DNA from 2 places in the Arthrobacter sp. NPDC080082 genome. Region 2 is predicted to be linked to the other one. Evidence: riboswitches for the same ligand, from Rfam matches in the RefSeq annotation. Region 2 holds a riboswitch; the other holds the start of a gene.
The links. A riboswitch is a leader RNA that binds a small molecule or an ion and turns the genes downstream of it on or off. The one in region 2 is predicted to bind cyclic di-AMP.

Region 1 (4,564 bases), on a different contig from region 2:
CCTGGTCCACCCGCAACCCGCTCGGCACCTCCGGCCTGCCAGCCCGCGGCGAGCCGGCCGCCACTGCCCGGATCTCTCCGCCGCTGCCGGACGTGCGGGGCCGCGACCGTGAAACCTTCGCCGGCCGCACCGCCGTCGTGGTCGGTTCCGGACACTCCGCCGCCAACACCCTGATCCACCTCGCCGACCTGGCGGCCCAGGAGCCCGGCACCCGGATCCTCTGGGCAATCCGCGGCGCCTCCGCCGCCAAGGTCTACGGCGGCGGAGACGCCGACGGCCTCGCCGCCAGAGGCCTGCTCGGCAGCCGGCTCCGCGGCCTCGTCCAGGACGGGACCGTGCAGCTGCACACGCGGTTCGGCATCGCCGCCGTCTCCCTGAACGGCACCCAGGTCACACTCACGGCCACCGACGGGCGCACGCTCAGCGCCGACGTCGTGGTCCCCGCGACCGGCTTCCGCCCGGACCTGGACGTGCTGCGGGAGCTCCGGTTGGACCTTGACCCGGGCGTGGAGGCGCCGCGGCAGCTCGCGCCGCTGATCGACCCGGAGTTCCACTCCTGCGGCACCGTGGAACCGCACGGGGCGCGGATGCTGGCGCACCCGGAGGAAGACTTCTACATCGTGGGCATGAAGTCCTATGGCCGCGCCCCGACCTTCCTGCTCGCCACCGGCTACGAACAGGTCCGTTCCGTGGCCGCGGCGCTGGCCGGCGACCGGGAGGCGGCGGACACCGTGCACTTGGAGCTGCCGGAGACCGGGGTTTGCTCAACGGACATCGGCAGCAGCTGCGATGCGCCCGCCTTAGCCGATGCGCCCGCCACGGCCGGGACGTCGGCGCCAGCCGGGGCAGGCGGCGGCTGCTGCACTGCACCGGAGCCCGTCCTCCTCGGTTTTCCCACGGGATTGCTGCACGGGCGCGGCGGCGAAGCGGACGCCGGATGAGCGCCGGGGCGGGCCTCCGCATCAGGGATCTCACCGCCGCGGACTGGGCCGCCGTCCGGGCGGTCTGGGCCGAAGGCATCGCCACCGGCCACGCGACCTTTGAGGCGGAGCCGCCGTCCTGGGAGAGCTTCGATAAAGGACGCCGCCCGGACGTCCGCCTGGTGCTGGAGGACGACTTCGCCGTCCTCGGCTGGGCAGCCGTCTCGCCGGTGTCCACCCGCCCCGTCTACCGCGGCGTGGTGGAACACTCCCTCTACCTCGCCGCCGCCGCGCGGGGCCGCGGCCACGGTGCCCGACTCCTCGCGGAGCTCATCGGCCGCTGCCGGGAGGCCGGCATCTGGACCATCCAGTCGACCATCTTCCCGGAGAACACCGCCTCCCTGGCCCTGCACGAACGCCTGGGCTTCACCGTGGTGGGAACCCGGCGCCGGATTGGCCTGATGTCCTATGGGCCGCTCGCCGGGCAGTGGCGGGACACCGTCCTGATGGAGTACCGCAGCCCGGACCACTAGCCGGACACGGGGCCCACGGCCGGTGCGGAAGAATGGGACGGTGAGCGAGGCCGGTGACTTCATAGACGCGACACTGCAGCGTGAGAGTTCCTGGCAACGCGCCGAGGCCGGGCAGGACCGCTTCGGGCCCGGGCTCTCGGTCTACGGCGCCTCCGTTGGCGCCGTCCGGGGCACCGTCCGCGACGCGCTCCGCCGGCACCGGCAACTGGACCGGGACGGTCTCACCGCGCTCAGTTCGGAACTGTGGGCCGTGCCCGTGTTCGAGCGCCGCCTGGCCGCCGTCGTGCTCCTCCAATCTGCCCTGCGGCACCTGGACAACTCGGACCTGACCCGGATCGAAGGCTTCCTCCGCGGCGCGCACCTGCCCGACCTCGCGGACCCGCTGGCGGTGGACGTGGTGGGGCCGCTTATCGCCGGGCTGGGCGGGCAGGCCCGGGCCCGCGCCGAGGCCGTCCTGGACCGGTGGCTGGGCGATCCCGACCCCTGGCTTCGCCGCGCGGCCCTGCTGGCGCCGCTGCGCGAACTCCGGAAGGGCGCGGGGGACTGGGCGCGGTTCCGGCGCCGGGCGGCCCAGGCCCTGGCCAACGGCATGGCGGACGGCGGCCGCGACGGCGGTCCGTCGGCGGAGGAGATGGTGAGGGCCGCCATCGAGCGCGTCGAACGGGAAGCGGGCGGCGAACTCTAGGGATACTCGGTGCGCGGGGCGGCGGGACTCAGGCGGGCCGGCGCTCGACGACGGCGTAGGCCTTGCCGTCCAGGAACTCCCAGTCCGTCACCACCATGAAGCCCAGCGCGTCCACCCTGTCGTTCAGCACGTGCAGGTCGAAGCCGCCGTCGCGCGGCTCGGCATCCCAGGTGGCGACGTGGATCTCCTTCCCCTCGAGAACCAGCAGCTCGGTATTCACGTCGAAGTCTTCCTGCGGCTGATCGCTCAGCTGGCAGATCGCGACACAATGGGGATTCATCGGATCCTCCGCTCGGGACATGGTGGGATCATCGTAGCCCCGCCGGGACGCCTCTGCCGTTACCTTAATGTGACATTCGGGAGGATGGCCGTTACCGTGGAGAGGTGCCCGTTGGTTTCCGAGACGGGCACCCCCGGACCGATTGCCTAACTCTGCCGCGGTCCAGGGCATCCTCGCAACCAGCTGGCAGAGACGGGGAAACCAATCGCGACCTGCCCACGGGCGGGTCTTGGGGTGAAGCCGCGCAGTGTCCGCCCAGACGGACCCGCGGCCGGGTGTCTCCCATCCGAATCCGACAGCTCACCTCGCAGGCTTTGGGAGAGGTACATCATGACTTCACGCTCTACTGACGCGCGCCCCGGCACCACCGCAACTACCGGTCGGGGTGCCGCCTTCGCCGCGGCGACCGGCACCGTGGGCCGGCAGGCCGCCGTCGTCCTCGCAGCCTCCGGCCTGGTCCTGACCAGCGGCATGGCGGCCAACGCCGCCGGCAACGTCCCCGCCGAACGGGAATCCGCACCCGTCTCGCACGCCGACGTCGCCGGCAAGGTTACCGCCCCGGTGACCGCCGACTCCGCCGTGCAGATCAGCTTCGACCGCCCGGCCGTGGCCACCACCCCGGCGCCCGTTGTCGAGGCCCCGGCTCCGGCACCTGCCGCCGCGCCCGCCGCCGTCAAGGCCCCCGTGGCCCAGGTCCCGGCCGCCCCGGTGGCGAAGGTGACCGTCCAGGCCGCCGCACCGGCGCCGGCTCCGGCCGCCGCCCCCGCCGGTGGCGTCAACGCCGCCATGCTTTCTGCAGCGTACAGCCAGATCGGCATCACGCAGGACTGCACCGCCATGGTGGAGAAGGCGCTCGGCGCCGCAGGCATCCCGGTGGGCGACCTCGGCCCGCAGCAGTTCCTCAACTACGGCAAGGTCGTCTCCGACCCGCAGCCGGGCGACATGATCGTCCAGTCCGGCCACGTCGCCATCTACGCCGGCAACGGCCAGGCGATCAGCGGCGGTATGAACGGCTCCAACCAGACGATCGTCCACCCGCTGTCCTGGCTGACCGCCACCGGCGGCGTGACCTTCGTCCGCGCGGGGGCCTAACCCCCGCGTTCAGCAGTAACGTTAAGTAGTACCGGGCCGGCGCCCGGCAGCCCTCACGGCTGCCGGGCGCCGGTTTCGTTGTCTGAGATCGCGTGGTCTGCGCTCTGGTCCGCCGCGTCGGGATTCGCCGCGTACCGCAGCAGTGCCACGCCGTTGCGGAACGTCCGGGTCTCCAGCAGCGTCAGGTCGGTTGGCGCGGCGGCGGCCTTGAACAGCGGCGTTCCGCGGCCCACCAGCACCGGGTGGACGTAGATCCAGTACTCGTCGATCAGCTCGAGCCGGCGGAAGGAATCGGCCAGCTCCGCCCCGCCCAGTGCCAGGTCGCCGCCGGGGGCTGCCTTGAGCGCCCGCACCTGCCCGGCGTCGACGTCGCGCACCACCGTGGTGTTCCAGCCGGCCTCCGGCAGGGTGCGGGAGTAGACGTACTTGGGCATCTCCCGCCAGATGGCGGCGAAGTCCGCGACGGCGGGCGGGCAGTCCGGGTCCTGGTCCGCCGTGGGCCAGAACCCGGCCATCAGCTCGTAGGTGACCCGGCCGTCGAGGAAGGCGCCCATGGTGCGCAACTGGTCGTTGAAGTGCTCGTGCAGTTCGGCATCAACCCGGTGCCAGCTGAGGTCCGCGTGCGGGCCCTCCATGAAGCCGTCGAGGGAGACCTGGAAGGACAGGATGATCTTCCGCAAGGATCCGCCCTATCCGCCGGGCTTCGCGTAGCCCGCGGCGCTGACGAATTCGATCCCCACGAACGGATCCCCGCCCTCGACCCACGCGTCGTGCCCCGGCGGGATGGTGTAGGAGTGGCCGCCTGCGATTTCCGCCCGGTTGCCGTCGGTGGTCTCGACGGTGAGTCTGCCGGAAACACAGAAGCCGACGTGGCTTAGCTGGCACATTTCGGTGTGGACCACCGGTTTGATGCAGTCGGACCAGCGCCAGCCCGGCTGGAACGTGAAACGGCCGATTGTGTAGTCGTCGAGGGTGACGATATCCACCTCGGTCTTGTCCGGGCGGCGTTTTTCGTCCGGCATGTCATGGGACTTCACCTGCAACTGGGAAACAG
Region 2 (4,564 bases):
CCGGGAGGACCTGCCCCCGGCGAGGATGACGGCGTCGAATTCCACCCGCCCAGCCTAGCCGCCTGCGGGCGGCCGACGGTGCTAGTGCGCGGATTCCGGCAGCAGGAACGGGTCCCATGCGGGGGTAGGCTTCTCCAGCTCCTTGATCTGCCAGATGGTGCCCTTCGGCGGACCGGGAGTGAAACCGAGCTTCCAGCCCATCTCGGCCGGGGTGTGGTCGCCCTTGACGTTGTTGCAGCGCAGGCAGGCGGCCACCAGGTTCTCCCAAGAGTCGGCGCCGCCCCGGGACTTGGGCTGGACGTGGTCGATGGTGTGGGCCGGTTTGGCGCAGTACGCGCACCGGTGGCCGTCCCGGCGGAGCACTCCGCGGCGGCTGACCGCGGTCACCGTGTTGTAGCGGGGGCGGATGTAGCGGTTGAGCAGGATGACGCTCGGCCGGCCGAGGATGTCCTGCGGCCCCACCACGGGGTCGTCCCCCTCGGCCACGACACTGGCCTTGCCCGTCAGCACGAGCACCAGTGCCCGGCGGAAGGTCACTACCGCCAGCGGTTCATATCCAGCATTCAGAACGAGTGTGCGCATCCGCATCCCTCTTCACGGCCGCACCCGCCAGTGGCACGAGGGCCGGCTGCCCTCTGCATGGTCAGGCTAAGGATCGACACCACAAGAGTAAACACGGGTGGCCCGGATTACCGAATTTCGGGCCCCAGGGCATCCGTGGCGGATCCCGGGCCGGTCTGGCACCGGAGGGTTCCGGCACCAATCCAGGCGGTTAACAGAGAAGGACCCCCGCCGGTGGCAGGGGTCCTTTTCGAAGCTTCGCGGGAAGCGGCGGTCTTAGCCGCCGACGCGGATGAAGACCGGGCCGGAACCGACGTTGACGCTGTAGAGGGCGGTGGTGCCGCCGTTCCAGCCGCCGTGGACGGCCATGCCGTTGCCGACGTAGACGGCGATGTGGGCCATGCCCATGCCGCCGTTCTGGTAGTACGCGAGGTCACCCGGCTGCGCTTCGGCGGCGCTGACGGTGCGGCCCAGGGACAGGTAACCTGCCGGCCAGCCGTGGTAGTGGATGCCGACGGCGGCCAGGGCGTTGGTGGCCAGCATGGTGCAGTCCTGGGACACGCCGATCTGAGCGTAAGCGGCGGCGGCGATCGAGGCGCCCATGCCGCTGGTGGCGGCCGGAGCCTTGGTGGCGACGGACGCGTTGACCGCGGTGCCGGCGGCCGGGGTGGCTGCGGCGGTGGTGTCTGCTTCCTGCACCTTGACGACGGGCTTCGGGGCCTCGACGACTGGGGCGGCCGCGGTAGTCACAGCAGGCTTCTCGTAGGAGATGGCGATGCTGGAGGCCGCCGAGATGGTGGCCGGAGCGGTGGACTGAACCTCGGTGGCGGAAGCAGAGGTGGATTCGCGCTGAACGTTGGTCTCAGCGGCGTTGGCCGCGATACCGCTGGTCAGGACCAGGCCGGAGGCAGCAGCGATAACCGCGGCCTGGCGACCCATGCCACCGGCGTTGTCGCCGACGGCCTTGGCAATGACAGCCAGCGAGTTGGTCTTGGTGACCTCCGCGCGGTGGCGTGCAATGGTTGCACGAGTAGTCATTTAGTTCTCTCTTTCGTGATCCTTTGTGTCCGCGCTCTTGAACAGGCGGGACTAAGGACGCTCCGGCATCTTGGGGGTACGCCGGATCGCCCCGAAACGGGTTTCTTTAGCGAAGGGTGTACTGCGAAGACGCGCCAAAAGCAGGAACTGCATTGCGTGAACCATCCCGGGCGCCGGCAAGGGCAACGCGGTGCATGGTAATCAGCGGGCTCGACTGAGCCTCGCCGGCGCGAAAACGCGCAGCATTGTGGCGTGAAGACACGAAAGTAGCCTCTCCCAATGCCTACGAGGTGAGCTGTCGGATTCGGATGGGAGTCACCCGGCCGCTCCGCTTCCTGGGAAGCTTTGCGACTTAACCCCTAGGCCTTCTTGCGAAGACCAAAATTGGTTCCCCCGCCCCTGCCAGACGATGTCATGCGAACGGACCTTGAGCGGTGGCAGAGTTAGGCAATCCACTCAAGAGCGCCAACTTCGGTGAAGTTGGCGTGCTTCATACGGTACAACAGTTCGGACTCAATGTCACATTCAGATCACGGCGTGTCACGGAAGTGTGAGCATTGCGAAGGGCTCTTCTAGAGCCAGCCCAGCGGATCAACGACGTCCCCATTGACCATCACCTCGAAGTGGAGGTGGCAGCCGGTGGAGGCACCGGTTGTTCCGCTCATCGCTATCACATCGCCACGGGAGACCTTCTGGCCGACGTGGACGCTGGATGACGACAAGTGGTTATACGTGGTCTCCAGGCCATTGCCATGGTCGACCACAATCCGGTTGCCGCCCCCGTAGGGGTGCCAGCCGGAGAAGGTTACGGTGCCGCTTGCTGCGGCATGGACGGCCGTCCCGCACTGGGCGGCGTAGTCCTGGCCGCGGTGGAATTCGCCCACCGCGCCGGTAATGGGGCTGATCCGGTAACCGAAGGGCGAAGCCGTGATCATGGTGTCCAGCGGGGCGCCGAGCGTCCCCGCGGATGCGGCGCGGGTGATGGAGCCGACGGATTGCGCGCTGAGCAGCTGCTTGAGCTTGCCGTCCGGGTCGCCCTTGGTGGTGACGGCGGTGCGGTTGAAGTCGATCTGGGCCGCGGCGGCCTTGACCTCGGGCTGGGCCGCCGCGGAGACAGATCCCGAGGTGGGGGCGTCGACGGCCAGAGCGGGGCCGGTAACGGGGACGGCCACGGTGAGCGCGATGCCAGCGGCGGCCAGGGTCATGCCGGCCTTCTGGCCCATGCCGGTGACGGCGGCGAAGTCTGCGACCTGGCGGAGCGGGCTGCGCCGGCTGCGGCGCTCGTCCCGGTGCGCGTCGCGGGGGCGCGGGGCGGTGACGTCGACGGCGGGGCGCGGCTCCGGAGCCGGGCCGGCGGCGCGGCGGCGCCCGCGGACGGTCTGCGTGCTCAAGTGGTTCCTCTCTGAAAAGCCTGCGAAGTTAGCTGTCGGATTCGGGTCAGAGAGTGCATAGACCCGGTCCGCCGATGCAAGCATCCAGGCAGAGAGGCACCCGGAAATGGTGTCCTCAGAGAGTTCGCTTGCCGCTAGCGGACTTCACCCCAAGGCCGGAATTACCGGCCGGTAGTGGTTCCCCCGCCTCTGCCAGAAGGTGATTCGCACCCTGATCCGCTGGCAGAGCTCGGCTTCGGATCAGGTAACGCTTTAGTCTCGGTACTAGTCGATAACTATAGGGGATTAAGACCCGTAGTAATAATTTCGTTATCTCCTAGACGGGCTAGTAAACAGCACACTTACGGTATGCTTCCGCGTCGCCCTACCCGCGGGTAACGAAAACGTGGGCGGCGACCTCGGGCGGCAGCTCGAGCGCGCCCTCAATGTCGGGGACGCGGACGGAGATGTACTCCCCCACCCGCTCCAGCGAGACGGTGGCCCCGGGCCGGATACCGCCCTCGTCCAGCTGCACCAGCAGCTCGGGTTCCACCTGGATGGGTTCGGCAAGCCGGCTCACGGTGATTCTGGAGTCCGCGGCATATCCCGCCATGGCGTCCAGGAGGTTGACGACGCCGTCGGCCTGTTCCGCCGTCGGCAGACCGCCCAGTTCGGCGAGGCCCGGGATGGGGTTGCCGTACGGGGAGACGGTGGGGTGGTCCAGCATCTCGAAGATGCGGCGCTCAACCCGTTCGCTCATCACGTGCTCCCAGCGGCAGGCTTCCTCATGGACATAGGCCCAGTCCAGGCCGATCACGTCGGCCAGCAGCCGTTCGGCGAGGCGGTGCTTGCGCATCACCTCGGTGGCGCGCCGCCGACCCACCTCGGTCAGTTCCAGGTGGCGGTCGCCGGAGACCACGACCAGCCCGTCGCGTTCCATCCGGCCGACGGTCTGGGAGACGGTGGGTCCGGAGTGGCGGAGTCGTTCGGCAATGCGGGCCCGGAGCGCGACGATGTTCTCTTCCTCAAGCTCCAAAATGGTCCGAAGATACATCTCCGTAGTGTCGATCAGATCCGTCATCCAGCTCAGCTCCTTGAGCGCCGTCCTTGCGTCATTCCACCGTACAGCGTGCGGGGTGCGGCCACCCGGGATCCGCCATACGCTCCGGACAGCCTAGCCTATTGTGAATTACTCCGGATAATTTGAGGGCCGGCTTCCTGACCGGACTATGACAGCCCGTTTTCCGGCACCGGGGCCGCCGTCGGGCAGAATGGAAGCGGTCCTTACCGGCCGACCAGCCACCTCTCGCACCCAGCCGACCATTGGAGCCATTGTGAGCGACACCAGCATCACCATTCCCGCGAACCTTCTTCCCAAGGACGGCCGGTTTGGCGCCGGGCCCTCGAAGGTCCGCCCGGAACAGATGGAGGCCCTGGCGTCGGCCTCGACCACCCTGCTCGGCACCTCCCACCGCCAGGCCCCGGTCAAGAACCTGGTGGGCTCGGTCCGCTCCGGCCTCAGCGACTTCTTCCGCGCCCCCGAGGGCTACGAGGTGGTCCTGGGGGTGGGCGGCTCGACGGCGTTCTGGGATATC

Region 1: another riboswitch for cyclic di-AMP. It lies ahead of AB0O44_RS05790 (NlpC/P60 family protein); the one in region 2 lies ahead of AB0O44_RS14910 (peptidoglycan DD-metalloendopeptidase family protein).

What each region holds. Positions count from the first base shown of each region.
Region 1 covers NZ_JBFBKQ010000002.1:304,013-308,576, forward strand. The annotation lists gene AB0O44_RS05770 (FAD-dependent oxidoreductase) at 1-941, shown strand, start outside; gene AB0O44_RS05775 (N-acetyltransferase family protein) at 938-1,453, shown strand; gene AB0O44_RS05780 (DNA alkylation repair protein) at 1,494-2,138, shown strand; gene AB0O44_RS05785 (hypothetical protein) at 2,167-2,418, opposite strand; cyclic di-AMP (ydaO/yuaA leader) riboswitch at 2,552-2,746, shown strand; gene AB0O44_RS05790 (NlpC/P60 family protein) at 2,749-3,510, shown strand; gene AB0O44_RS05795 (dihydrofolate reductase family protein) at 3,564-4,190, opposite strand; gene AB0O44_RS05800 (cupin domain-containing protein) at 4,200-4,564, opposite strand, start outside.
Region 2 covers NZ_JBFBKQ010000007.1:136,545-141,108, forward strand. The annotation lists gene AB0O44_RS14895 (NTP transferase domain-containing protein) at 1-45, opposite strand, end outside; gene AB0O44_RS14900 (HNH endonuclease) at 82-582, opposite strand; gene AB0O44_RS14905 (NlpC/P60 family protein) at 838-1,599, opposite strand; cyclic di-AMP (ydaO/yuaA leader) riboswitch at 1,866-2,059, opposite strand; gene AB0O44_RS14910 (peptidoglycan DD-metalloendopeptidase family protein) at 2,172-2,990, opposite strand; cyclic di-AMP (ydaO/yuaA leader) riboswitch at 2,993-3,235, opposite strand; gene AB0O44_RS14915 (metal-dependent transcriptional regulator) at 3,355-4,050, opposite strand; gene serC (phosphoserine transaminase) at 4,304-4,564, shown strand, end outside.